2 regions of the Mycolicibacterium sarraceniae genome follow, and region 1 is predicted to be linked to the other one. Evidence: predicted binding sites of a transcription regulator. Region 1 holds the regulator's gene; the other holds the start of a gene.
What was found. Region 1 encodes LexA, which represses DNA repair genes until DNA is damaged. Its sites were predicted from a motif close to CGAACANNTGTTCG; they were not measured.
Positions count from the first base shown of each region.

Region 1 (14,435 bases):
GGTGTCTGCGTGCAGACCGGCACCATCCCGTCCAAGACGCTGCGCGAGGCCGTCCTGTACCTGACCGGAATGAGCCAACGCGAACTCTACGGAGCCAGCTACCGAGTCAAGGACAAGATCACCCCTGCTGATCTCCTCGCGCGCACCCAGCATGTGATCGGCAAAGAAGTCGACGTCATCCGAAACCAGTTGATGCGCAACGGGGTTGAGCTCTACATGGGCCGTGGCCGGTTCCTGGACGAGCACAATCTGATCATCGAGGACCCCACCCGCGCCGAACACTTCACCATCAGCGGCCGCTATATCGTCATCGCCACCGGCACCAAGCCGGCGCGACCGGCCGGCATCGAATTCGACGAGAACCGGGTGCTGGACTCCGACGGCATCCTCGACCTGAAGAACATCCCGAGCTCGATGGTTGTCGTCGGCGCCGGAGTCATCGGCATCGAGTACGCCTCGATGTTCGCCGCGCTGGGCACCAAGGTCACCGTTGTGGAGAAGCGCGACACGATGCTGGACTTCTGCGACCCCGAGATCGTCGAGGCGCTGCGCTTTCATCTGCGCGATCTGGCGGTGACCTTCCGGTTCGGTGAGGCAGTGACCGCCGTCGACGTCGGGGCGGCGGGCACCGTCACCACGCTGGCCAGCGGCAAGCAGATTCCGGCCGAGACCGTCATGTACTCGGCCGGCCGGCAGGGCCAGACCGATCACCTGGATCTGGAGAACGCCGGCCTGGAGGCCGATAACCGCGGCCGGATCTTCGTCGACGAGAAGACGTTCCAGACCAAGGTCGACCACATCTACGCCGTCGGCGACGTCATCGGGTTCCCGGCCCTGGCGGCGACCTCGATGGAGCAGGGCCGGCTGGCCGCCTACCACGCCTTCGGTGAGCCGACGGCCGGTATCACCCAGCTGCAGCCGATCGGCATCTACTCGATCCCCGAGGTGTCCTACGTCGGTGCCACCGAGCAGGAGCTGACCAAGGATTCCGTTCCCTACGAGGTCGGGGTGTCCCGCTACCGCGAACTGGCCCGCGGCCAGATCGCCGGCGACTCGTACGGCATGTTGAAACTGCTGGTGTCCACCGAGGATCTCACGGTGCTCGGTGTCCATATCTTCGGCACCGCCGCCACCGAGCTGGTGCACATCGGCCAGGCTGTGATGGGCTGCGGCGGGACGATCGAATACCTCGTCGACGCCGTCTTCAACTACCCGACGTTCTCGGAGGCCTACAAGGTCGCGGCGCTGGACGTGATGAACAAGCTGCGGGCGCTCAACCAGTTCCGCAAATAACTCAGCACGTGCCATCCAGCGCCGTGGGCGCGTCGTCACCGGCACCGCCCGCCTCGGCACGGGTCAGCAGGGCGGCTGTCGCCGCGCCGAACGGCGCCGAGTAGGAGATGTTGTCCTGGCAACCGCCGCCGTCGCGGCCGCCGATCACACCGATCACCGTCGAGCCGGTGATCCACGGACCGCCGCTTGTGCCGTCGACCAGACCGCCGCAGCGCAGCCAGGGATATCCGCCCGAGGCCATGGCGGCGCTGGTCTCGCAGCCGATCGGCGGTCCCCCGACGCCGAACGGGTACCCGATGACCGTCACCGGGGCGGAGCCGCCAGGCGCCACCCCAAGGGTCAGCGCCTGCCCGGCCACAGATTCGACATTCCCACCCGCGGAGCGGCTGACACGCGCGAACGCGTAGTCGGTCTTGGGGTCCTGGGAGGCGACCCACCGGGGGTCGAGGTAGACGGCGTCGACGGTCCACACAGCGTCGGGGGCCGCCTCGTCGTTGAACCCCGGCACGAACGTGGCCGGCACGCCCGGTGTGAGGCAGTGCGCCGCGGTCAGGATCAGATCCTGGGTCGTGGAGTGGACCACCGAGGCGGTACAGGTGTGGGCATCGGTGCCGCCGAGGAACAATGCGCCCACCGCCGGTTGAGGCGAGACCGGCCGCGCATTCTTGGTGACCGAGCGTGCGACAGCGGCCTCGGCGGCTTTGACCGGCGACTGGTTCGACAGCTGGCAGCCCGCCAGCAGCGCGGCGGCCACCGCCAGGTTGAGTGCCACCGAAACCGTCCGCATCAGCACGATCTTGCCTGATGCGGAGGCTGTGGGCTGGTCCCGATCACAGCCTGCGGGGAACGACGGGCAGCACGCCTGCGTTGTGCAACACAGGCGCTATCGATAGCGCGGGCCCGAATCTAAGAGACACTGGTTGTCATGGTACAAGGACACGGCACCGTGCCCGAGCACCGCGAGGAGGCGGAGACGATGACTGACGAGCAAGGACAGCAGTACCAACCCGAGCAGACCGGAATGTATGAACTGGAGTTTCCGGCCCCTCAACTGTCCGCGCCCGACGGGCGCGGACCGGTGTTGATCCATGCTCTGGAAGGGTTCTCCGATGCCGGCCATGCCATTCATCTGGCCGCTGAACACCTGAAAAGCAAGCTCGACACCGAGCTCGTCGCCTCATTCGCGATCGACGACCTCCTGGACTACCGGTCCCGTCGCCCGCTGATGACGTTCAAGACCGACCACTTCACCGACTATGACGATCCGCAGCTCAACCTATACGCCCTGCGCGACAGCCTCGGCACGCCGTTTCTGTTGCTCGCCGGTCTGGAGCCGGACCTGAAGTGGGAGCGGTTCGTCACCGCTGTACGGCTGTTGGCCGAGCGGCTCGACGTGCGGCAGACGATCGGCCTGGGCACGATCCCGATGGCGGTGCCGCACACCCGCCCGGTCACGTTGACAGCGCACTCCAATAACCGCGAGCTGATCACCGAGTTCACCCCGTGGGTGGGCGAGGTGCAGGTTCCCGGCAGCGTGTCCAACCTGCTGGAATACCGGATGGCCCAGCACGGCCACGAAGTGGTCGGGTTCACCGTCCACGTGCCGCATTATCTGGCCCAGACCGATTTCCCGGCGGCCGCGGAGGCGCTGCTGGAACAAGTGGCCAAACTGACTTCGCTGCAGGTGCCGCTGCGGGCCCTGACCGATGCCAGTGAGGGTATCCGAACCAAGATCAACGAGCAGGTAGAGGCCTCGCCGGAGGTCTCTCAAGTGGTGAGCGCACTGGAGCGACAGTACGATGCTTTCGTTGCCGCTCAAGACAACCGGTCGCTTCTGGCTCGCGACGAGGATCTGCCCAGCGGTGACGAATTGGGTGCGGAGTTCGAGCGATTCCTGGCCCAGCACGCCGACGAGTTCAAAGACGGTTTCACCGATAACGGGGATACCTAAGGAACTCCACCGCACAACGACGGGGTTGCCCATGACGCAGCGAAAGCCGAATCTGCAGCCCGTGCGGGAAATGACGCCCACGCTGCATTTCCGGACCATTCACGGCTACCGCCGGGCGTTCAGGGTGGCCGGGTCGGGCCCCGCGTTGCTCCTGATTCACGGAATCGGCGACAACTCGACGACGTGGCATTCGGTGCACAGCAAGCTGGCTCAGCGGTTCACCGTCATCGCCCCGGATCTGCTCGGACACGGCCAGTCCGACAAACCGCGGGCCGATTATTCGGTGGCGGCCTATGCCAACGGCATGCGCGATCTGCTCAGTGTCCTCGAGGTCGACAAGGTCACCGTCGTGGGACACTCCCTCGGCGGTGGCGTGGCGATGCAATTCGTCTACCAGTATCCGCAATTGGTGGAACGGCTGATCCTCGTCGGTGCCGGTGGTGTGACCAAGGACGTCAACATCGCGCTGCGGGCCGCCTCACTGCCGATGGGCGGCGAGGCACTGGCACTGCTGCGACTGCCCCTGGTGCTGCCTGCCATGCAGGTCGCCGGACGGGCACTGGGCACCGTGTTCGGTTCGACCGGGCTGGGCCGCGATCTGCCTGATGCGCTGCGCATCCTGACCGATCTGCCCGAGCCCACCGCGTCGTCGGCATTCACCCGCACGTTGCGCTCAGTGGTGGACTGGCGCGGGCAGGTGGTGACCATGCTCGACCGCTGTTATTTGACTGAATCTGTTCCTGTGCAACTAATTTGGGGTGATCAGGACGCGATGATCCCGGTCAGTCACGCACGGATGGCCCATGCCGCGATGCCCGGCTCCCGGTTGGAGATCTTCGGCCGGTCCGGGCACTTCCCCTTCCACGACGACCCCGACCGCTTCGTCGAGGTCGTCGAGCGATTCATCGATTCGACCGCACCGGCCGAGTACGACCAGGACGTGCTGCGTGAACTGTTGCGCACCGGACTGTCCGAGCGTTCGGTCACCGGCACGCTCGACACCCGGGTGGCGGTGCTCGACGCCATGGGCGCCGACGAGCGCAGCGCCACCTGAGCACCTCACCCGGGCGGCGTCGCAAAATCTCAGAGCGTCGTAGTGTCGGAGCATGACCATCGACGTAGCCGTGTTGCGGGTGTTCACCGATTCCGATGGCAATTTTGGTAATCCCCTTGGCGTCATCGACGCGGCGACCGTTCCCGCAACTGAGCGCCAACGCATCGCCGCTGAATTGGGTTACAGCGAAACCATATTCATCGATGTGCCGTCCAACGGGGCGACCACCGCGCACGCACGCATCTTCACCCCGGCCACCGAGCTGCCGTTCGCCGGGCACCCGACCGTGGGTGCGGCCTGGTGGCTGCGGGAACGAGGCACGCCGATCCGTACCCTCCAAGTGCCTGCCGGCATCGTGCAGATCAGCTATGACGACGCACTCACCACGGTGCGGGCCCGGGCGGAATGGTCACCGGAGTTCGCCATCCACGAGCTGGATTCGGTGGAGGAGTTGCTGGCCACCGATCCCGGCGACTACCCCGACGACGTCGAGCACTACGTGTGGTCTTGGCTCGATCGCGATCGCGGGCATATTCGTTCGCGGATGTTCGCCACCAATCTCGGCGTTCCGGAGGACGAGGCGACCGGTTCAGCGGCAGCTCGCCTGACCGACTATCTGAGCCGGGATCTGATGATCACGCAGGGCCAGGGATCGCAGATCTACACGACCTGGAATGCTGAAGGGTGGGTTCTAGTGGCGGGCCGCGTGGTCAGTGACGGTGCCCGCCAGCTGGGCTGACGACCAGTCAGCCGGAGGTGCCGACCGCGCGATGGGCGCGCAGCGCCTCGATCTCGCGTTCGAAATCCTCAGCGGAGCTGAAGGAGCGGTACACCGAGGCGAAGCGCAGGTACGCCACCTCGTCGAGTTCGCGCAGCGGCCCAAGAATGGCCAGGCCGACCTCGTGGCTCGGGATCTCGGGAGAACCGGCCGCCCGCACAGCGTCTTCGACCTGCTGGGCCAGCATGTTCAGCGCATCGTCGTCGACGTCTCGACCCTGGCAGGCCCGGCGCACGCCGCTGATGACCTTCTCGCGGCTGAACGGTTCGGTGACGCCGCTGCGTTTGACGACCGCCAGCACGGCGGTCTCGACGGTGGTGAACCGCCGGCCGCACTCCGGACAGGATCGGCGCCGCCGAATGGCCTGACCCTCGTCTGCTTCACGGGAATCGACCACTCTGGAATCAGGATGGCGACAGAACGGGCAATGCATGGCCGCTCCTTCGCCTCCGCCGCAGCTCGATGCTTCGGACCACCCAGAGACTACCTGTGCTGCCCTGCCGACGGCCACGCCCCGAAAACTCGGGCGAGCGAGACCGCCACCAGCAAGGCCGCTTGTCCGGCACACGTTGTGGCCGACCGTGATGCGTCGCGCGATCACCCCATCGGGGCGATGAGCGTCTGTCCGGCATCCAACGTGGCTGAATCGAGCTTGTTCAAGTCGCGGATGCGCGCCATCACCTGCCCGGCGGGCGCATCGGGGGCCACCCGGCCGGCGAGCTGCTGCAGCGTCTCCCCCGCCTGGACCTGGACCACCGCAAGCTGATCGGGCACCTGGTCGGTGGCCGCCGACGTGCCACTGAGATGACCCACCAGACCCAGCCACAGGGTGATCAGAGCGGCCACCCCGGCCAGCGCGATCGTGACGGCGGTGCTCACCGGCCGCCGCACGTGCGGCGCCCGCGAGAAGGTGACGCCGGTGCCGGAGTAACGCATCGGGGCGATGGCCGGGCGAGCCGGGTACGGCCGTTGGCCGCGGGGCCCGGCGGGACGGGTCCGAACGGGGGTGTTAGCCCTGACCGCCGCACGGGGGCGCATCGGCCGCACCGGTGCGGATGGGAAAACCTGCCGATCGTCGATGACTGTCACGTCTGTTTCCTTCCTCCAAGACGCCCACTGTTCGCCCTTGTGTTCGAACTGTACTCGACCATGCGTTCGAAATACGAACATGTGAGCGAGCGTGTCTGGAGAATAAATCCGCCCACCGACACGTTTTGGCGGTGCCGATCACCTGCACGATTGACGGCGGCGACACGCCGCGGTCGAACAAGTGTTTGATTATCTGCTGCCCCGCGACTACATTCGGGCCCATGAGCGACCGCAGTGAGACATCAGGTGCCGACTCCGGACTGACCGAGCGGCAGCGAACGATCCTCGAGGTGATCCGCGCCTCGGTCACCACCCGCGGCTATCCACCGAGCATCCGCGAGATCGGCGACGCCGTCGGCCTCACCTCGACGTCCTCGGTGGCGCACCAGCTGCGCACCCTCGAGCGAAAGGGCTATCTGCGCCGCGACGCCAACCGCCCGCGCGCCGTGGATGTGCGCAGCGCCGACGAGGTGACCGCCGTGACCACCGATGTCGCCGGCTCGGACGCCCTTCCCGAACCGACGTTCGTGCCGGTGCTCGGCCGCATCGCCGCCGGCGGCCCGATCCTGGCTGAGGAGGCCGTCGAGGACGTCTTCCCGCTACCCAAGGAACTGGTCGGTGAGGGCTCGCTGTTCCTGCTCAAGGTCGTCGGCGAATCGATGGTCGATGCCGCGATCTGCGACGGTGACTGGGTGGTCATCCGTCAGCAGAACGTGGCTGACAACGGCGATATCGTCGCGGCGATGATCGACGGCGAAGCCACTGTGAAAACGTTCAAGCGCACCAATGGTCAGGTATGGCTGATGCCGCACAACCCTGCATTCGACCCGATCCCCGGTAACGACGCCGCCATCCTCGGCAAGGTCGTCACCGTCATCCGCAAGATCTAGGGGCTACTCCGCCTTGACGAACCCGTTCGCCTGAGCGAGTTCCTCACTGGCGAACCAGACTTCGGGCACGGTGTGGTCGTAGAGGGCCGAATCCGGGGCGTAGTAGAGCCCCGAGTGGGTGTTGGCCTTGATCACGTAACCCTCAGGTGCCTGGTACGGATCAGAGAGCGGAAGGTGGATCGCCGGGCGCGATGAGGCGGTGCCGGCCGCCACATCGGACTGCAGAACCTCCGCCGGCTCGGTGACCGGTTTGCCCTCATCCTCGAGATCCGCAGGGAAGTACTGCTCGACGATCTCGGCCTCGGCGTACTCCTCCGGCGCTGGCTCGTCGTCCGGCTTCGCGGCGCGGCGACGCCGACCCGGCCTACCGAATTCGCCCACATCGAGTCGCCACATCGACTGCGACTCACCAAGATTCACCACCGCGTGCCGCCCCGAATCGGCAACCTCGTCGATCTCGACGTACGTATGACCGTCGGGCGCCTCGGCTGCGTCCACCTCGTCGGCATCGACCGGCCCAGCGGGAATGCGTGTCGGCGTGGTGTCGATGGAGTCCTCGTCGCCGTCGAACACATCCCCGAGCCCGGGCTGCGACTTGTCCTCGCCACCCGGTTGCGCCCAAGAGAACCCGGGCGCCTGGGCGACCTGCACGACGCCGCCGTCGTCGGGGTAGGTCGAAAAGCGTTCAGTCGAAGGAGCACCCGCGGGACCCTCATGCTCATCCGGCCAGTAACCGTCATCGTCGTCGTAATCGGGATCGTGGAAGTCGTCGTCGATCTCGATATCGCTACCACGGCGCCGCCGCAGCCAGAGCACACCCAGCGCGATCACCGCGACCAGCAGCAGCACCGGAATGATGATCAGCAACCACCACAGGTGGAAGGTGAAACCCGTGCCGGACTTCGGTGCGGCCAGACCGGACTGCGGCCCGGTCCCGTTGGGCACCTGCAGCCCGGCGAGTTGTCCGGCCAGCTCCGGCGGTTTGGTGGTGAATTTGCTGGCGGATTTGTTCCAGGAGATCTCGCCACCGCTGAACTTCTGGGTCACGGTGTCGCCGTTGACACTCTGCTCGCCGGTCGGAGCACCGAGCTCGCCGCCTGCCCCGCCCAACTTCGCCCATGCGGCGTTGATCGCGCCCCGCACCACGATGGCACCGTTGTCAGGCGTCCAGAAAATCACCGGCTTATCGGAGGCACTGAACGCGCTGACGCGGCTGTTCGGGGCACCCCCGTCCGCCTCGGTTCCGGTCGGCAGGCCGAGATCACCCGTCGGTCCGCCCTGCGCCTCGTACTTCGTCAGGATCGCGCCGGTCACAGCGTGCGCACCGGTCGCCGGCGAGTAGAAGATCTTGCCGCCGGCGTAATCCTGCACGGCACCGTCGGTCCCGACGGGACTCTGCGCACCCTGCCGGGCACCGAGCGGGCCCGCGAGCCCGCCCACGGCTCGCCACGCCTCATTGATCGCCGTCGTCGCATCCGTCGGCACTTGGAGACCGGCCAGGTTGCCGGCCAGTTCGGGCGGCACCGTGGTGAACGTGTTGGAGCTGTTGTCGTAGGAGATCTCACCGCCGGTGAACCTCTGGTTCACCACGTTGCCGTCGAAGGTCTCGTCGCCGGTGGGGACGCCCATCGTGCCGGCCGAGCCGCCGAGTTTGTCCCAGGCCGCGTTGATCGCGCCGCGCACCACCCACGCGCCGGTGTCGGGCGTCCAGAAGATCGCCGGTTTGTCGCTGGCACTGAACGTGCTCACCCGGCTGTCGGGGCCGACCAGGCCCGCAACCTCGTCGATGGTGGGGAAACCGAGATCGCTGTCGGCCGGGCCGCCTTGGGCCTGGTACTTGTCCAGGATGGGCCCGAACAACAGGTGGGCACCGGTGGCCGGGGTGAAGAAGATCTTGCCGCCACTGAAGTTCTGGGCGAACCCATCGCCGACCGCGTAGACGTCGCCGTCCTTGGCACCGACCGGAGAACTGGTGCCGCCAGCAGCCTGCCAGGCCTGGTCGATGGCACCACTCGCATCACTGTCGGGGGTCGCGATCGCCCCGGGCGCCGACAGCAGACCCGCTGTAGCCGTCGCGACGACGACGAGCGCCATTCGCCCGACGCCTCTACTGAGGCGACTTCCAAGCCAGGTCATGCGCTCTCCCCGCAGTTTCGGTCAAGATGATTCCCCTTATCCTCCGTGTCAACTTTGCGTCAGCACTTCGCGACACGCGGCATTTCCTTAGATATGCCGCACTCGGGGAAGGGGTAAAACTCCGGAAAAGTCGAGCACAAAGCCGAGCTATTCGGGTAACCGGGTACCGAATGGCGGCTGAGCGGTCCTAGAAATGCCAGCTCAGACCCCATGCCTGGGTTAGACGCCCAGGCTGCGACCAATGATCTCCTTCATGATTTCGGTCGTGCCGCCGTAAATCGTTTGGACCCGGGCGTCGAGGTAGGAGCGGGCCACCGGATACTCGCGCATATAGCCGTAGCCGCCGTGTAATTGCAGGCACCGGTCGATCAGGTACACCTGCTTCTCCGTGGAGTACCACTTCGCCATCGATGCCTGCTCGGCCGAGAGTTTTCCGTCAAGGTGAAGGCGAATGAACTCGTCGACCATGATGCGCACGGCGGTCGCCTCGGTGGACAGTTCGGCCAACAGGAAGCGGCTGTTCTGCTGGCTGCCGATCGGCTTGCCAAACGCCTTGCGTTCCTTGGTGTATCGCAGCGTCTGCTCGAGCACGTTTTCCATCGCCGCGGCTGCCATCACCGCAATGTTGAGGCGCTCCTGCGGCAGGTTCTGCATCAGGTAGATGAAGCCGAAGCCCTCCTGACCCAAGAGATTCTCGGCCGGGACCTTGACGTCGGTGAAGGACAGTTCCGCGGTGTCCTGCGCGTCCAGGCCGATCTTGTCGAGGTGCCGGCCGCGCTCGAAGCCCTCCATACCGCGCTCAACGACCAGCAGCGAGAAGCCTTGCGCACCCTTTTCGGGGTCGGTTTGGGCCACCACGATCACCAAGTCGGCGTGGATGCCGTTGGTGATGAACGTCTTGGATCCGTTCAGGATGTAGTGGTCACCTTCTTTGACCGCCCGGGTCTTGATGCCCTGCAGGTCACTACCGGTGCCGGGTTCGGTCATCGCGATGGCAGTGATGTGCTCACCGCTGCAGAACTTGGGCAGCCAGCGCTGCTTCTGCTCGTCGGTGGTCAGCTCCAGCAGATACGGCGCGACGATGTCGTTGTGCAGGCCGAACCCGAGGCCGCTGTACCGGCCGGCCGCGGTCTCCTCGGTCAGGATCACGTTGTAGCGGAAATCGGCGTTGCCCCCGCCGCCATACTTTTCCGGCACGGCCATCCCGAGAAAGCCCTGCTTACCGGCCTCGAGCCAGACCTCGCGCTCGACGATCTTGTCTTTTTCCCACTGCTCGTGGAACGGCGCGACATGCCGATCGAGAAACGCCCGGTAGGACTCGCGGAACAGGTCGTGTTCGGGCTCGAACAGGGTCCGCTCGTACTTAACGGTGGCGTTCTTCTCGAGAGCCATTGACTTCCTTCCGGAGGGCACTGTGGGTTTGCGAACGAGGATAACCAACCGGATGGTTGGTCACCAAAGTCACAGGCAGCGGCACCGCCGCATCGGAACGTTGCCGATCATGTGGCCGCTGCTGGACATCGGTGCTGCGTCCGGCGCCACCGCGCTGATCAAGCCGCTCGTGGATCTGATGTCGCCGTTCACCATCTTCACGCCGATCAATCCGGTGAAGCTGATCGTCGACCTGGCCAGCAGCCCGTCACCCAGGTCGGGGAACCCGGCACACCCAAGAACGAAAGGCCTGCAGCCGCAAGCACTTTCCGGCACGCCGCCTAGCTGCTGTAGTCGCGCAGGCTCGCTGCCAGCGCCGCGGGCACCCGTGCTGTGAGGCGTGTGCCCGCGTCGGTGTGCTCGACGGCGTCGACGTGCCCGTCGCTGTGCAGGCGGGCCACCAGATCGCCCCGGTCGTACGGGATCGTCACGTCGACGGTGATCTCTCGCGGTTCGACGAGTTCGCCGAGCCGAGCGCGCAGGCGCGACAGGCCATCGCCGGTGTGCGCCGAGACGAAGACAGCGCCTGGTAGCGCGCGGCGCAGCTGGGCCAGCATGAGGTCTGTCGCAGCGTCGATCTTGTTGACCACCAACAGTTCCGGTGCCGGTGGCGCGTGGTGGTCGTTCTGAACCTCGCGGATGACCTGACGAACGGCCTCGATCTGGGCGAGCGGATTGCTGTCGGATCCGTCGACGACGTGCACCAGCAGGTCGGCGTCGAGGACCTCTTCCAGGGTGGAGCGGAACGCCTCGACCAACTGGGTCGGCAGGTGCCGGACGAACCCGACGGTGTCGGTGAGCACGAAAGGCCGGCCGTCATCGAATTCGCCACGGCGAGTGGTGGGTTCGAGTGTGGCGAACAACGCGTTCTGCACCAGCACCCCGGCGCCGGTCAGCGCGTTGAGCAAGCTGGACTTGCCGGCATTGGTGTAACCGACGATCGCGACGGACGCCATATCGCTGTGCAACCGGCGGCTGCGCTGGGTGTCGCGGATCTGCTTCATATCTTTGATCTCGCGGCGCAACTTGGACATTCGCTCGCGGATGCGGCGCCGGTCGGTCTCGATCTTGGTCTCACCGGGACCGCGGGTGCCCACGCCGCCGCCACTGCCGCCGGCGCCACCGCCCTGGCGGGACATGGACTCACCCCAGCCGCGCAGCCGGGGCAGCATGTACTCCATCTGCGCGTACGCCACCTGCGCTTTGCCTTCCCGGCTGGTGGCGTGCTGGGCGAAAATGTCCAGAATCAGGGCGGTCCGGTCGATGACCTTGACCTTCACCACTTTTTCCAGCGCGTTGAGTTGAGCGGGGCTGAGCTCACCGTCGCAGATCACGGTGTCGGCGCCGGTTGCGATCACGACCTGGCGCAACTCTTGGGCCTTGCCCGAGCCGATGTAGGTGGAGGGGTCCGGCTTGTCGCGGCGCTGGATCAGTCCTTCGAGGACTTCGGAGCCGGCGGTCTCGGCCAGTGCGGCCAGCTCGGCAAGGCTGGCTTCGGAGTCGGCGGCGCTGCCGTCGGTCCACACCCCCACCAGGACGACCCGCTCGAGGCGCAACTGGCGGTACTCGACCTCGGAGATATCGGTGAGTTCGGTCGATAGCCCGGCGACGCGTTTGAGGGCGGCGCGGTCTTCGAGCGCGAGGTCGCCGAGGCTCGGGTCGGGGAAGTCAGATTTCGTCATAGGCCTTACGTGTCATAAACGGTGGGTCGATGGTGTCACGAGTGGCAGCGTCATGCACTCCAATTACGTGCCGCACACCTGGGCCGCCCACCACGAGTCGGCTACCTCACCGTGCGCCACCAGGCACGACGGCCCGCGCAAGGTGCTGCTGGTATCGCTGATCCCGACGGTGACTTCGCCACCCGGGATGCGCACTCGCAGCGTGCCGGTCGCGAGGTTGAGGTGATCCAAGGCCGCGACGGCGGCGGCCACCGTCCCGGTGCCGCAGGAGCGGGTCTCGCCGACGCCGCGTTCGTGCACGCGCATGCTGACGCCCCCATCGCGCACGATCGTCAGCACCTCGACGTTGACCCCGTCGGGGAACTGTTCGTGGTCGAACTGGACGGGCCCGGCGACGTCGAGGGCGGCCAGCGCGGCTTCGGACAACCCGGGATCCAGGCAGGCCAGATGCGGGTTGCCGACGTCGACACCGACGCCGGTGAAGTGCCGGCCACCGACGGTGGCGGTGCCGGATCCGAGCATGTTGACCTTGCCCATGTCCACGGTGACCTCGGCGTCCAGTGCGTCGGCGTGGTGCACGATCACCGGCCGCGGCCCGGCCAGCGACCCGACAACGAACTTGTCGTGCTGCTCCAGACCGCTGGCCCGCAGGTAGTGGGCGAACACCCGGACGCCGTTACCGCACATCTGGGCGATCGAGCCGTCGGCGTTGCGGTAGTCCATGTACCAGTCGTCGGCGGCGACGCCTTCGGGCAGCCGCTCCAGCACACCGGCAGCGACGACCGCGCCGGCCGTGGTGACTCGCAGGACACCGTCGGCGCCCAGCCCCTGGCGGCGGTCGCACAGCGCGGCGACCGCGGCGGGTGCCAGGTCCAGCTGCGCGTCCAGGTCGGGCAGCAGCACGAAATCGTTCTCGGTGCCATGCCCCTTGGTGAAGATCACCTGATCAGGATACGTGCCGCCACCGCGTGATCACCTCGTCGGCGAGGCCGGCACCCGCCCCGTCGAGCCAATGGATGCGATGGTCGCGGTGAAACCACGATCGCTGCCGTCGCACATAGCGCCGGGTGCCGATGAAGGTCAGCTCGCGGGCCTGGCCCAGCTGCGCGTCGGCGCCACCGGCATCCAGGGCGTCGAGCACCTGCGCGTAGCCCAGCGCCCGGGCGGCGGTGACGCCCTCACGCAGCCCGTGATCCAGCAGCCCCCGCACCTCGTCGACCAGACCGGTGTCGAACATCGCGTCGGTGCGTTGGGCCAGGCGTTCATCGAGAATCTCTGTGGGCCAATCCAATCCGATGATCAGAGTGTCCCAGCGGGGCTCGCCGATCCGGGGTGCCGACGCGGCGAACGGTTGGCCCGTCAGCTCGACCACCTCCAGTGCCCGCACGATCCGGCGGCCGTCGGTGGCCAGGATCGCCGCCGCGGCGGCCGGGTCGCGGCGGGCCAGTTCGGTGTGCAGAGCGGCCACTCCGATCTCCGCGAGCTGCTGTTCCCACCGGGCGCGGACTTGCGCGTCGGTGGCCGGGAAGGCCCATTCGTCGAGCAGGGATTGGATGTAGAGCATCGAGCCGCCGACGATGACCGGCGGCACGCCGCGGGCGGCGATGGCCTCGATGTCGGCGGCGGCGGCCACTTGGTAACGCGCGACGGTGGCGGTCTGGGCGATGTCGAGGACGTCGAGCTGGTGATGCGGGATACCGCGGCGCTCGGCGACGGTGAGTTTGGCGGTGCCGATATCCATGCCGCGGTACAGCTGCATGGCGTCGGCGTTGACGATCTCGCCGCCGAGACGCTCGGCGATATCGAGGGCCAGCGCCGACTTGCCGGCACCGGTCGGCCCGATGACCGCAATCGGTCGGGCGCTCATGGAGTCCAGACGCCCACGAAGTACCCCACCCCGTACGGCGCGCCTCGCATCAGCTCCTTGGCTGCCCGCGGCCCGGGTTCGGTGAGTCCGGCCAGCACCTGGTAGCCGACGCGGCCGACGATGCCGCTGGGCAGCCGGGTCAACGTCGCACCATCGCCAGAGGCCAGTGCGTCATCGAGCACGGCCTGTACCGTCACCGATTCCGGGTCGTGACCGCCCGGTGCGGGCGGCGTGAGCGTGTTGGCGCCGTCGGCCACGACGAGC
Region 1 is NZ_AP022595.1:3,271,663-3,286,097, reverse strand. It holds gene sthA (Si-specific NAD(P)(+) transhydrogenase) at 1-1,293, shown strand, start outside; gene G6N13_RS16365 (trypsin-like serine peptidase) at 1,295-2,080, opposite strand; gene G6N13_RS16360 (proteasome assembly chaperone family protein) at 2,270-3,244, shown strand; gene G6N13_RS16355 (alpha/beta fold hydrolase) at 3,276-4,298, shown strand; gene G6N13_RS16350 (PhzF family protein) at 4,351-5,037, shown strand; gene nrdR (transcriptional regulator NrdR) at 5,045-5,509, opposite strand; gene G6N13_RS16340 (LysM peptidoglycan-binding domain-containing protein) at 5,674-6,165, opposite strand; gene lexA (transcriptional repressor LexA) at 6,387-7,055, shown strand; gene G6N13_RS16330 (LGFP repeat-containing protein) at 7,059-9,149, opposite strand; gene G6N13_RS16325 (acyl-CoA dehydrogenase family protein) at 9,411-10,583, opposite strand; gene G6N13_RS24580 (hypothetical protein) at 10,693-10,959, shown strand; gene hflX (GTPase HflX) at 10,904-12,304, opposite strand; gene dapF (diaminopimelate epimerase) at 12,368-13,246, opposite strand; gene miaA (tRNA (adenosine(37)-N6)-dimethylallyltransferase MiaA) at 13,251-14,171, opposite strand; gene G6N13_RS16305 (class III extradiol ring-cleavage dioxygenase family protein) at 14,168-14,435, opposite strand, start outside.

Region 2 (14,435 bases), 150 kb from region 1:
CCCGTGGCGCCAAGCCGCTGGCACGGTTGCTCGGAGCGGGCATCTCGTCGGACGGTTTCCACATGGTGGCACCTGCGCCGGACGGCCTGCGGGCTGGAGCGGCGATGAAGCGGGCGATGGAGACGGCAGGGTTGTCCGCCAAGGACATCAGCCACGTCAACGCGCACGCTACTGCCACCCCGATCGGTGACACCGCCGAGGCGAACGCGCTTCGGGTCGCCGGTGTCGGAGAGGCAGCGGTGTACGCCCCCAAGGGTGCGCTCGGCCACTCGATCGGAGCAGTCGGTGCGCTCGAGTCGATCCTCACGGTGCTGACCCTGCGTGACGGCGTCATCCCGCCCACCCTCAACTACGAGACACCTGATCCGGAGATCGATCTGGACGTCGTCGCAGGCGAACCCCGTTACGGCGACTACCAGTACGCGATCAACAACTCGTTTGGGTTTGGAGGACACAACGTAGCGCTGGCGTTCGGGCGCTACTGACACCGATCCGGGGGGAAAGGACTAGCAGGAAGCAGTGGCAGGGTTGACACAATTGTCAACGGGGAACGGCTTCCCCAACGTGGTCGTCACCGGCTTTGCTATGACGACCGCCCTGGCATCCGATGCCGAAGGCACGTGGAAACGGTTGCTGGACGGTCAAAGCGGCATTCGGCTTCTCGAGGACGAGTTCGTCGAGATGTACAACCTGCCGGTCCGCATCGGAGGCCACCTGCTCGAGGACTTCGACAGTAAGCTGACACGGGTCGAACTTCGCAGGTTGTCATACCTGCAGAGGATGTCCACCGTGATCAGCCGGCGGGCCTGGCAGAACGCCGGCTCACCGGAAGTCGATTCCAAACGGCTGATGGTGGCTCTTGGCACCGGGATCGGCTCATCCGAGGAACTACTGTTCGCCTACGAGGCGATGCGCGCCAAAGGATTACGAGCGGTATCCCCGCTGGCGGTCCAGATGTACATGCCCAATGCCGCCGCGGCGGCCGTCGGGCTCGAGCTCAAGGCGAGGGCCGGGGTCATCACCCCGGTCTCGGCTTGCGCCTCAGGGTCGGAGGCCATCGCGCAGGCCTGGCGACAGATCGTTCTCGGCGAAGCCGACATCGCGATATGCGGTGGCGTCGAAACCAAAATTGAGGCCGTGCCGATCGCGGGATTCGCACAGATGCGAGTTGTCTTGTCCACCACCAACGACGACCCGGCCGGCGCCTGCCGACCGTTTGACAAAGATCGCAACGGGTTCGTCTTCGGTGAGGGCGGCGCGATGATGATCATCGAGACCGAGGAGCACGCCAAGGCGCGCGGGGCCAACATCTCGGCCCGCATCATGGGGGCGGGCATCACCTCGGACGGGTACCACATCGTTGCACCTGACCCCAACGGCGAACAGGCGGGTCACGCGATGACGCGGGCAATCCAGCTCGCGGGTTTGCAGCCCACCGACATCGATCACATCAACGCCCACGCGACGGGCACCCAGGTGGGCGATGTCGCGGAGGCCAAGGCGATCAACAATGCGGTCGGCACTCACCGGCCCGCGATCTACGCGCCCAAATCGGCGTTGGGTCACTCGGTGGGTGCCGTCGGCGCGGTGGAGTCGATCCTCACCGTGCTCGCACTGCGGGACGGTGTCGTGCCGGCCACGCTCAACCTGCGCAACCTCGATCCGGAGATCGATCTGGACGTGGTGGCCGGCGAACCCCGGCCAGGCAACTACCAGTACGCGATCAACAACTCATTCGGATTCGGTGGTCACAACGTGGCGATCGCCTTCGGGAAGTACTGACAACACGATCCTGTTGCCAGTGCCAACTGAAATCCAGTGCGCACAGAGGAGATTCAGATGACGACCACCGCCCCGGAGACTGTCGGCGAATCGCTCGACCCGCGTGACCCGCTGTTGCGGCTGTCCACGTTCTTCGACGACGGCTCCGTCGAACTGCTGCACGAGCGCGACCGGTCCGGTGTGCTGTCCGCGGCCGGCACCGTCAACGGCGTGCGCACGATCGCCTTTTGCACCGACGGCACCGTCATGGGCGGTGCCATGGGAGTCGAAGGCTGCCAGCACATCGTCAACTCCTACGGCACCGCCATCGAGGAGCAGGCCCCGATCGTGGGCATCTGGCACTCCGGTGGCGCGCGGCTGGCCGAAGGTGTGAAAGCGCTACACGCGGTGGGACAGGTCTTCGAGGCCATGATCCGCGCTTCCGGCTATATCCCGCAGATCTCGGTCGTGGTCGGCTTCGCCGCCGGCGGTGCGGCCTACGGTCCCGCACTGACCGATGTCGTCATCATGGCGTCGGAGGGGCGGGTCTTCGTCACCGGCCCCGACGTCGTGCGCAGCGTGACCGGCGAGGACGTCGACATGGCCTCTCTCGGCGGCCCCGACACCCACCACAAGAAGTCCGGTGTGTGCCACATCGTCGCCACCGATGAACTCGACGCCTACGAGCGCGCCCGCCGGTTGATCGGATTGTTCTCCCAGCAGGGCCATTTCGACAAGAGCAAGGCCGAGGCCGGCGACTCCGACCTGCACGCGCTGCTGCCGGAGTCGCCCCGTCGCGCCTATGACGTGCACCCGCTGGTGGAGGCACTGTTGGACGCCGACACCCCGTTCGAAGAATTCCAGGGCAAGTGGGCACCGTCCATCGTCGTCGGCCTTGGCCGGTTGTCCGGTCGCACCGTCGGCGTCATCGCCAACAACCCGCTGCGTCTGGGTGGCTGCCTGAACTCCGAAAGCGCTGAGAAGTCAGCGCGTTTCGTGCGCCTGTGCGACGCGTTCGGCATCCCGCTGGTGGTTGTCGTCGACGTGCCGGGCTACCTGCCCGGCGTTGACCAGGAGTGGGGCGGGGTCGTGCGCCGCGGCGCCAAGCTACTGCACGCTTTCGGTGAGGCATCAGTTCCGCGAGTGACGTTGGTGACGCGAAAGATCTACGGCGGGGCCTACATTGCGATGAACTCGCGGTCGCTGGGCGCCACCAAGGTGTTCGCCTGGCCGGATGCCGAGGTCGCCGTGATGGGCGCCAAGGCCGCTGTCGGCATCCTGCACAAGAGGAAGCTGGCCGCCGCGCCGGACCACGAGCGCGAAGCCCTGCACGAGGAATTGGCCGCCGAGCATGAGCGGATCGCCGGCGGTGTGGACAGTGCCGTCGAGATCGGCGTGGTCGACGAGAAGATCGACCCGGCCCACACCCGCAGCAAGCTGACCCAGGCACTGGCCGAGGCGGCCGCCCGGCGCGGACGGCACAAGAACATCCCGCTGTAATCAAGCGCGGATGCGCGCCAATTATGTCGGCGGCCGTCCGGTATTGAGTCAGGCGCGGGCCAGCAGATCCTCGGCCACGGCCAGCGCCCGGGCCCGGTCGGCGGCGACCAGCCCGATGCGCGTGCGCCGGTCCACGATGTCATCGGCACTCAACGCGCCTTCGTGCGTGACGGCGAACTCGAATTCCGCACGGGTGACGTCGATGCCGTCGGCCACCGGGTCCGTCGGCCGGTCACAGCGCGCGGAGGCGATGACGTTGGGCGCCTCGGCCCCATATCGGGCGACCAAAGAGCTAGGCAGATGACTCGTAGTGCGCAGGGTGGCAACGGGATTGGCGGGGGCACCGACCAGCGGCAGGTTGCGGGTACGACATGGCTGGGCGGTGATCGACCGCGCGCTCAACGTGCGGTCGATGGCGTCCTCGGCCATGTGCCGGTATTCGGTGAGCTTGCCGCCGACGATGCTGAACACCCCGGCATCCGATTCGATGACGGCATGCTCGCGTGACAGATCCGACGTCCGGCCCTCGCCGGTGTCGATCAACGGCCGCAAGCCGGCATAGGAACCCTTGATGTCGGCATCGGTCAGCGCAGTTCCCAGCGCGATGTTGACAATGTCGAGCAGGAACCTGATTTCAGCCGGAGTCGGTTCGGGCACATCGGGAATCGGACCGGGCGCATCCTCATCGGTGAGTCCCAGATAAACGCGGCCGAGCTGTTCGGGCATCGCGAACACAAACCGGCTGATCTCGCCGGGGATCGGAATAGTCAGCGCGGCAGTCGGATTGCCGAACGACGCGGCATCGAACACCAGGTGTGTGCCGCGGCTGGGGCGCAGTTTGATCGCGGGATCGACCGCACCAGCCCACACGCCAGTCGCATTGATCACCGCGCGGGCGGTCACCTCAAGCGACTCGCCGGTCAGCTCGTCGCGCAGCTGCACCGAGGTGCCGGTCGCGGCCACTGCCGACACCCGGGTCAGGATCCGCGCACCGTACTGGGCGGCGGTACGGGTGACCGCGACGACCAGCCTGGCGTCGTCGATCAACTGTCCGTCATAGGCCAGCAGGCCGCCGTCGAGACCGTCACGTCGCACGCAAGGCACCATCGCGGTGGCCTGCGACACGCCCACGCGCCTGGACCGCGGCAGTGTCGACGATTTGGTGCCCGCCAAGATCCGCAGCGCATCGCCGGCCACGAAACCCGTTCGTATCAAGGCTCGTTGAGTGCGCCCCATCGACGGCAGCAGCGGAACCAGCTGCGGCATGGGGCTCACCAGATGCGGGGCGTTGCGGGTCATCAGGATGCCGCGTTCGACCGCGCTGCGCCGCGCGATACCGACGTTACCGGTCGCCAGATAGCGCAGGCCGCCGTGAACCAGCTTGGAGCTCCACCGGCTGGTGCCGAAGGCCAGGTCGTGCTTCTCGACCAGCAGGACCGATAGGCCACGGCTGGCGGCATCGAGCGCGATACCGGCGCCGGTGACGCCGCCGCCGATGACGACGAGGTCGACGCGGCCGTTGTCTCCGAGTTCGGTCAGCTCGGCGGCTCGCCGGGCGGCACTGAGGGCGGTGAGGTCACTCATGGTGCGAGGTATCCATTCAGGGCACGGGACAGCTCGACGCCCAGGGCGTCGGCGTCGAGGATGGGTTCGACGATCTGGGCGGACTGGATCGTGGACTGTCCGATGAGCAGCACCATCGCCGACATCTGGCGGACGTCGCCGGCGCGGACGCTGCCGTCGGCCTGGGCGGCGCGCAGTGCGTCGACGAGTAGGTCGATCAGGATCTGCTGGCTGGTGCCGAGGCGTCCGGCGATGTAGACCATCGCCAGGTCGGGGGCGGACCGCAGCACCGAGGTGATGAGTGTGTCGTCGCGCAGCCGGCGGGCCACCTCGACGATCCGCTCGACCAGGCCGGTGCGGCCGGCGCTGACTGCCGGGACCGCACGCCAAGTGCCGGTGATCCGGTCGGTGAGCAACGACGCCACGATCGTGTTGGTGTCTGGCCAGCGGCGATACACCGTCGGACGGCTCACGCCGGCCCGGCGGGCGATCTCGGCGAGCGTGACCCGCTCGACCCCGAAGTCGCGGACACAGCTGGCCGCGGCGGCGATGATCCGGTCGCCGATGCCCACTGATTCGTCGTTACTGATTGACAGCATCTGTAATACTGTAATGCATGAGCAACGATGCCCGCACCCTCGTTCCCCCGATGGCCTGGAACGCCTGGGGTGATCCCGAAGCCGCCAAGCCTCTCTCCGACGGGATTCGGGCACTGCTCGAGCAGGCCCTCGGCGTGACCGTCAGCGCGATCCCCGCCCCATCGATCGACGAGGTGCAGGTGCGCCCGTCGGCATTGGCCGACGTGCACCGCGATGCACTCTCGGAATTCGTGGGTGCCGACTACATCCGGACCGACGATCACGGCCGGCTGCTGTATGCCGGCGGTAAGTCCACCTTGGATCTGTTGCGCCGCAAGCAAATCCACCAGGATGCACCGGATGCGGTATTGCTCCCCTGCAACGAGGACGAGATCGCGACCGTACTGCGCTACTGCTCGCAGCACGGCATCGCGGTGGTGCCCTTCGGTGGCGGCACCAGCGTGGTCGGCGGCCTGGACCCGATCCGCGGTGAGTTCGCCGCCGTCATCGCACTGGACCTGCGTCGGCTCGACGCGCTGCACTCGCTGGACGAGACATCGATGCAGGCCGAACTTGGCGCGGGCGTCACCGGCCCAGACGCCGAGCGACTACTGGGTGAGCATGGCTTCTCGCTCGGACATTTCCCTCAGAGCTTCCGGTTCGCCACCATCGGCGGCTACGCGGCCACCCGCTCATCGGGCCAGGATTCCGCTGGCTATGGCCGGTTCAACGACATGATCCGCGGACTGACGGTGGTCACCCCAGTCGGCGTCCTGGACCTCGGCCGGGCGCCGGAGACCGCGGCCGGCCCCGACCTGCGCGAACTGTTCTCCGGATCCGAGGGGGTCCTCGGCGTCATCACCCGGGTTCGCCTGCGAGTGCATCCGGTCCCGGAAACCACGCGCTACGAGGCGTGGTCGTTCCCCGACTTCGCCACCGGCGCCGCCGCATTACGCGCCGTCACCCAGATCGGCACCGGGCCGACCGTGGTGCGGTTGTCCGACGAAGCCGAGACCGGCGTGAACTTGGCGACGACCGGGAGCATCGGCGAACAGAGCATCACCGGCGGGTGCCTGGCGCTGACGTTGTTCGAGGGAAGTGCCGCGCACACCGAGAGCCGGCACGCCGAGACCCGCGCGGTGCTGCAAGCCCAGGGCGGCACCTCATTGGGTGACGCACCGGCGAGGGCATGGGAGCACGGCCGTTTCGACGCACCGTATCTGCGCGATTCCCTGCTGGCGGCCGGCGCGTTGTGCGAGACGTTGGAGACGGCGACGACGTGGGCCAACCTCGGCACGCTGAAGGCCGCGGTCATTGAGGCGCTGACGAATTCGCTCGCCGAAAGCGGCACGCCGGCGTTGGTGATGTGCCACATTTCGCATGTGTATCCCACTGGGGCGTCGCTGTACTTCACCGTCGTGGCTGGGCAGCGCGGTGACGTCGCCGCGCAGTGGCTGGCCGCTAAAGTTGCTGCCTCCGATGCTATTTCGCGAACCGGTGGCACCATCACCCATCACCACGCGGTCGGGGCCGATCATCGGCCGTGGATGGGCACCGAGATCGGTGAGCTCGGAGTGAAGATTCTGCAGGCCGTCAAAGAGGCTGTCGATCCGGCCGGAATTCTGAACCCCGGCAAGCTGATTCCATGATTTCCCATGTCACCGTACTGACGAACCCGAAATCGGGTCACGGCAATGCGCCGCATGCCGGCGAGAAAGCGGTGGCCCGCTTCCAGGAGCTCGGGATCGACGTGACCGGCATCGTCGGCCGCGACGCCGCCCACGCGCGCGAACTGGTCGACGAGGCACTGACCCGGGATACCGACGCGCTGGTCGTGGTGGGCGGTGACGGGGTGATCCGTCTGGCGCTGCAGGCATTGGCGCGCAACGATATTCCACTGGGGATCGTGCCGGCCGGCACGGGTAACGACCATGCCCGGGAATACGGGCTACCGACGGCTGATCCGGTCGCGGCCGTGGACATCATCGCCGCCGGGCACACCGAGACGGTCGACCTCGGTCTCATCAAGGGCGCCGACGGGACCAGCACCTGGTTCGGCACGGTGGCCGCTACCGGATTCGACTCCTTGGTGAGTGATCGCGTCAATCGGATGAGCTGGCCGCACGGGCGCATGCGCTACAACGTCGCGCTGGTCGCGGAGATATCGCAGTTGCGGCCCTTGCCATTTCGACTGGTGCTCGACGGCGAGCGGGAGATCGTCACCGACCTCACGCTGGTGGCGTTCGGCAACACCCGCAGCTACGGCGGCGGCATGTTGATCACGCCAGGGGCCAACCACAGCGACGGACTGCTCGACGTCACGATGGTGGGTGCGTCATCGCGGGCGAAGCTGATCCGGCTGTTCCCTACGGTGTTCAAGGGCACGCATGTGAATCTCTCGCAGGTCAGGACCGCCCGGGCTCGGACTATCACGGTCGACTCCCCCGGCATCAATGCCTACGCCGACGGCGACTATGCGTGCCCGCTTCCCGCCGAGATCTCCGCGGTTCCCGGCGCACTGAAAATCATTGTTCCGCAACCGGCCTAGCGTTCCAGCGCCTTGGCGCAGCCGTCGAGGATGGCCTTGCAATCCCACGGCAGCAGCCGTGAGGTGAGAGCCTGTGCCGGCTTGCCACCCCCCTTGGCCGGATGGGTGTAGGTACTGACCCAATCGACGTGGGTGCCCTCGCCATCCGGGGTGAACGTCAGTGTGCCGCCCTCGTGTTCGAAGGCGGGAACTGATTTGACGATCAGATAGGTGTAGCTGTGCGGCGGATCGTAGGCGGTGATCTCCTCACGGAACCACAGGCCGATCGCGAACCCCGTCCTGATGGCGCCCAGGCCGCTGGGGGCGGGTGAGTCGTCGGCCCAATGGGCGGTGACGATCAACGGGGCGGCCTTCAGATTCACCGGGTCGGCCAGCCAGGCGAACACCTTCTCGGGCGGTGCGTAGATCGTCTTCTCGACGTGGAGGTGGACCAAGACTTCAGGCTAGGCGGCTACTCATTCGCAAGCGACACCATGGTTGTCGCGATCCAGCCCAGAGCGGTATCCCGGCTTCCCACTGTGCAAAGGCGCCGCACCCGCCGCCCTCGCTGCGGCGCAGTTCGAGTAGTAGACATCGGCAGAGCGGGCCGGCTGTTCCGTACGCGGTGGAGCCTCGGAAGGCACGGTGAGCAAGGGCAATTCGAGCGGAGAGGGTTGGGCGACAGCCGAGACGGTCACCGTTGTCGTGGACGTCGCGGCCGTCGCGGTAACAGTCCTCGTGACAGTCGAGGTGTCGACGAACTGGATCGCTTGTCTTCACCGCCGCAATTGGACAGCAATACAAGCAGCAGCACCAGGCCAGCAATAGAGCCGACTATCAGCGTGTTGCGATTGACCGGCGGCTTCGGCGCTGGGGGGCCCAAGGTGTACCCATCCCAGTACGCTCTCCCCGGCGCACCGGCAGGATCGGGGATACCACCCTGGCGGCGGCGTGGCACGGCTGTCTTCCAAAGTCCGCCCCCGTCGCGACCGTCGGTACCAGAATCTCGTCGATGCTAGGCGCGCGACGATTCCTGTCGTACCCGGGTGGCATACTCGAATATGTGTTCGATGCTGGTTTGCGGTCTTCGAGTGATGCGGCGGTGGTCGCCGCTATCGGCTGCGCAGCGCGTGCCGAGAATCAGGACGCCGCCCGGCGGATAGCCGCGATCGGGGAGTGGGCAGCCCGCCGCTGCGCTGATGACGAGCACGCGCACTGGGCATGTGATGACTGGGATGCCGCCGCCGCGGAAGTATCGGCGATCCTGGGGGTCACCCATGGTCGGGCCTCGACAGAGATGCTGATGGCGGTGTCGCTGCGCCACCGGCTGCCGCGGGTGGCCGAATTGTTCACGGCGGGATCGCTCAGTTATCGGGTGTGTGCGGCCATCGTGAACCGCACCGACCTCATCGAAGACCGCGAGACGCTGGCCTTGGTCGATACCGCCATCGCCGATGATGCGCTGACGTGGGGACCAACATCGGAGCTGAAACTGCAGCGCGCCATCGATTTCTGGGTGGACCGCTACGACCCGGGCGCGCTGCGCCAGGTCCAGTCCCGAGTCCGCGATCGTGACATCGTCGTCGACCTGCGCAACGCCAAGGACGGGGTTGTCGAGATTCGGGGATCAGTCCAGCAGACCGACGGCGTCGTGATCGAAGCCCGGTTGATCCAGCTGGCGCACGCCGTGTGTGAAGACGATCCCCGCACCATCGGGCAACGGCGCTCCGATGCGATGGGGGCGATCGCCGCCGGGTGGGATCACCTGGCCTGCCTATGCGGTAACCCGGACTGCCCCGCCGCCGAACCCGACGGACGTGCAGCCAGTGTCATCGTGCACGTGGTGGCCGAGGCCGACATCCTGGACACCCAGCCCGATCCGGCGATCCACGGTGAGAAGCCCGAACCCGAGCCCGAATCGCCCCGCCCGCGAGCCGGTGGCGTCGTGACCGGTAATCGCGGGATCGTACCCGCGCCACTGTTGGCTGAACTCATCAGAGCCGGCGCGAAGGTGCGCGAGCTGCGCCGGCCCAGTGACGTACCGGAACCGCAGTATCGCCCCTCAACGGCATTGGATGAGTTCGTTCGGATGCGCGATATGACCTGCCGCTACCCCAACTGCGACCTGCCCGCCGAGTACTGCGATGTCGACCACACAATCCCCTGGCCGTGGGGCCCCACCCACCCCTCGAACCTGGCCTGCAAATGCCGAAAACACCACCTGCTCAAGACCTTCTGGGCTGGCTGGGACGATCAACAACACCCCGACGGCACCATCACCTGGACCTCACCCACCGGCCACACCTACACCACCCAACCCGGAAGCCGCCTGCTCCTCCCACGCTGGAACGTCACCACCGCCACACTGCCCCCACCAGTCGGCCAACCCCCACCCACCACCGGCATCATGATGCCCACCCGACGAAAAACCCGCGCCGCCCAACGCGCCTACCGCATCACGGCCGAACGCAAACTCAACGACGCCCGCGTCGCCCAACGTAACAAACCACCACCATTTTGAATGAAATCTATTGTGGGCGAGGCCCTGCCATCATCACGTTCTCTCCTGCGGCGGCAGCTGCGCCGAGCAACTGGGCGCACACCGGCACCCGCGACGCGATCGGCCAGGCCAACGAGGCCGGTTTCGACCACTGTGCGCTCGGCCTACCGGAGCGCTATCCACTCGGCGTAGCCCAGCGGGTCGCCGACGAACTCATCACGAAATCGACCTAGCCGACTCCCCGGCTCAGCCAGCTGACCTCGCCGCCGTCGCCACCATCACGGTAAGGTTCCAGCGCCTCGTCCCAGGCCGTGCCCAGGACCGTGTCCAGCTCAGCCGCCAGGCTGTCGGCACCTGCGGCCATCATGTCGCGCAACCGCATCTCGCCGACCATGGTGTCGCCGTTGGCGCTCATCGCCCCGGCCCACAGACCCAGCTGCGGGGTATGGCAGAACCGCTCGCCGTCCACGCCCGCGCTGGGATCCTCGGTGACCTCGAACCGCAGGACCGACCACGAGCGCAGCGCATTGGTCAGCCGGGCACCGGTGCCGACGGGACCCGTCCAATTGGTCACCGCCCGCAGCTGGCCAGGCATGGCAGGCTGTGGGGTCCACTTCAGGTTCGCCCTGGCATTCAGGGTCGACGAAAGTGCCCACTCAACATGTGGGCACACCGCTGCGGGGGAGGCATGGATGTACACCACGCCAGTCGTCGCATCGGCGAACTGGTTCGACGCACGCATAACCTTCTCCTTCGGTTTCACGAGGGACGTCTTCCCCAACGACCTGGTGTTTCCGAGGATGCAGTTGTGTCGTACGTGCTTATTGTGCCTTGTGGGGCCCGTGTTGCGCTAGTTCGCTCCGTACACTCTCAGAACTTCATCAGAGATCGCCGGCCACAAGGGCTTGGCCCACTCGCCGAAATCCCGGTCCGTGAGCACTACCAGCGACAATGCCCGTTCCGGGTCCACCCACAGGAACGTGCCGGTCTGACCGAAGTGACCGAAGGTCCGCGCAGAGTTAGCAAACCCCGTCCAGTGGGGTGACTTCCCGTCCCGGATCTCGAAGCCCAACCCCCAGTCATTGGGCCGCTGAACTCCAAAGCCGGGCAACACCCCGCTCAGGCCCTCGAACTGCACGGTGGTCGCGCATTCATGCAGCTGGGCCGACACTGTCCGCGGCACCAGCAGGTCCTGCACGAAGACCGCCAGGTCGGCCACCGTCGACACCGCGCCGTAGCCCGCCGCTGCCGCACCCTCGTCCAACCGGGACGCAGCCATGCCCAGCGGCTCGAACACCGCTTCGGTCAGGTACTGGCCAAATTCGATGCCCGTGCCCACCTCGATCGTCTCGGCCAGCACCTGGAAGCCGTAGTTCGAGTAGACCCGCCGCGTGCCGGGTTCGGCCATCACCTCGGCGGAGTGCACGGACAGCCCGGAGGCGTGCGCCAGAAGATGCCGGACGGTGCTGCCCGGCGGACCGGCCGGGGTGTCCAGCTCGACCGCACCCTCTTCGATCGCTACCTGCGCAGCGCGCGCCGCGAGGGGTTTGGTCACCGACGCCAGCCGGAACTGCGCAGCGGTGTCGCCGCACTCGGCGATCACTCCAGCGGGGCCCACCACCGCAGCGGCGGCCGCCGGCACAGGCCAGTCGGCGATATGGTCGAGTGGGGTGGACACCCAGAGAACGCTACCGGCCAGACGGTCCGAGACCGCGGCGCGCCTGCGCCAACCACTCGTAGGCATCGGTCGCCTCGTACCCGGATTCCCGCAGCGCCGATTGCAACACCGTCACCGCTTCGCGATAGCGGCCCCGGCGCACCAGCACCGCTCCGCGCAGCAGATTGTCGACCGCGCCGACGGACTCGAGCTCGCCCAGATAGCGCTCAGCCTCATCGAGATCGCTTCCGGCCAAGGCGATCTGGATCGCACCCCGCAGCAGCCGGGGCAGGTCAGCCCGGTCGACCGCCGCGATCGCCGCCCGCACCTCCGCGCGGGCGGCCGCCAGATCGCCCAGCGCACAGCGCACCAACGCCGCACCGGGCTGCGGCACGACACCCAACTCCTGGGCCCTGGCATACGCCGCGAACGCACCGTCGAGATCACCGCGCCGACGCCGCACCTCACCAAGTTGGTAGTACACCTCACCGGCGACCGCCGTCGACGTGCCCGCCAACGACATCTCACGTAAAACCGCCGAGCGTTCGGCCGCCAGATCGGCGTCGCCGCTCAACACCGACATCACCGTCTCCAGATAGGTCAGCTGCACCAGTGCTGGGCTCTCGGGCGCCCCGGCCAGCAGGTCGCGTGCGCGGCGGATCCAGCTCTGGCCGACAGCCCACTCACCCCGCGACAACCACGCCGCACCGAGTTCGAGGGCCTTGCCCGCCGCCGCGTTGGGATCGGTTCGCGTCAGCCGGACGTAGACGAGTTCGCCGACCCGAGTGGCCTCGCGGCCATGGCCGAGCGCGCCCGCAGCACTCGCCATCGCGTCGAGATCGTCGAGGGCCAACGGGCCCACCGAACCTACCCGGGAGAATGCCGAGTAGCTGGTTTCGAAGTCACCGACCCGATCGGCGACACGGGCCATGACCAGCAGGTCGGTCTGCGTTTCGACTCTCGCGATAGGCAAGCCATTACCGTATCTTCCGAACGGGACGGGCGCGGCGCATTCCGCATCCGTCGCGCTAATGTTTGGCCCATGAGCCAGACAGTGCGTGGTGTGATTTCCCGATCCAAGAAGCAGCCCGTCGAATTGGTCGATATTGTCATCCCCGACCCCGGTCCCGGCGAGGTGGTGGTCAAGGTCATCGCGTGCGGGGTCTGCCATACCGATCTGACCTATCGTGAGGGCGGTATCAACGACGAGTACCCCTTCCTGCTCGGCCACGAGGCCGCCGGCACCGTCGAATCGATCGGCGCAGGCGTCACCAACGTCGAGGCCGGTGACTTCGTGATCCTGAACTGGCGCGCGGTGTGCGGTCAGTGCCGCGCCTGCAAACGCGGCCGCCCGTGGTACTGCTTCGACACCCACAACGCGACCCAGAAGATGACGTTGACCGACGGCACCGAGCTGACGCCGGCCCTCGGTATCGGCGCGTTCGCCGACAAGACCCTGGTCCACGAGGGACAGTGCACCAAGGTCGATCCCGAGGCCGATCCCGCCGTCGCGGGCCTGCTCGGGTGTGGGGTGATGGCCGGCCTGGGTGCGGCGGTCAACACCGGCGCGATCGGCCGAGATGACACCGTCGCGGTGATCGGATGCGGCGGTGTCGGTGACGCCGCGATCGCCGGGGCCGCCTTGGTCGGCGCGCGCAAGATCATCGCCGTCGACACCGATAACAAGAAGCTCGAGTGGGCCCGCGAGTTCGGCGCCACCCACACGATCAACGCCAAGGAACTCGACGCCGTCGAAACAATCCAGGATCTGACCGACGGGTTCGGGGCCGACGTGGTAATCGACGCCGTCGGCCGCCCGGAAACCTGGAAGCAGGCGTTCTACGCCCGCGATCTGGCCGGAACCGTTGTGCTAGTGGGTGTTCCGACCCCCGATATGAAACTCGAAATGCCGCTGGTCGACTTCTTCTCCCGCGGCGGATCGCTGAAGTCCGCCTGGTACGGCGACTGTCTACCCGAACGCGACTTCCCCACCCTGATCAGCCTGTACCGCCAGGGCCGGCTCCCGCTGGAGAAATTCGTCTCCGAACGCATCGGACTGGACACCATCGAAGACGCCTTCCACAAAATGCACGCCGGTGAGGTTCTGCGCTCGGTAGTCGTGCTCTGATGGCCGGTATCGAGCGGGTCGTCACCCGCGGCACCTTCGAACTCGACGGTGGCAGTTGGGAAGTCGACAACAACATCTGGATCGTCGGTGACGGCTCCGAGGTGATCGTCATCGATGCCGCCCATAACGCCAAGGCCATCGAAGACGCGGTCGGCAACCGTCATGTCGTCGCGGTGGTGTGCACGCACGGCCACAATGACCACATCACCGTCGCGCCGCAG
Region 2 is NZ_AP022595.1:3,423,268-3,437,702, reverse strand. It holds gene kasA (3-oxoacyl-ACP synthase KasA) at 1-485, shown strand, start outside; gene kasB (3-oxoacyl-ACP synthase KasB) at 520-1,782, shown strand; gene G6N13_RS17200 (acyl-CoA carboxylase subunit beta) at 1,840-3,261, shown strand; gene G6N13_RS17195 (glycerol-3-phosphate dehydrogenase/oxidase) at 3,310-4,845, opposite strand; gene G6N13_RS17190 (TetR/AcrR family transcriptional regulator) at 4,842-5,423, opposite strand; gene G6N13_RS17185 (FAD-binding oxidoreductase) at 5,474-7,051, shown strand; gene G6N13_RS17180 (diacylglycerol kinase) at 7,048-7,950, shown strand; gene G6N13_RS17175 (SRPBCC family protein) at 7,947-8,384, opposite strand; gene G6N13_RS25295 (excalibur calcium-binding domain-containing protein) at 8,406-8,573, opposite strand; gene G6N13_RS17165 (HNH endonuclease signature motif containing protein) at 9,032-10,450, shown strand; gene G6N13_RS24360 (hypothetical protein) at 10,447-10,662, shown strand; gene G6N13_RS17155 (DUF3145 domain-containing protein) at 10,659-11,171, opposite strand; gene G6N13_RS17150 (serine hydrolase domain-containing protein) at 11,280-12,107, opposite strand; gene G6N13_RS17145 (tetratricopeptide repeat protein) at 12,118-13,059, opposite strand; gene G6N13_RS17140 (S-(hydroxymethyl)mycothiol dehydrogenase) at 13,129-14,214, shown strand; gene G6N13_RS17135 (MBL fold metallo-hydrolase) at 14,214-14,435, shown strand, end outside.
Region 2: a site for LexA is predicted at 8,986-8,999, ahead of G6N13_RS17165 (HNH endonuclease signature motif containing protein). Genes of this name have one in related genera too.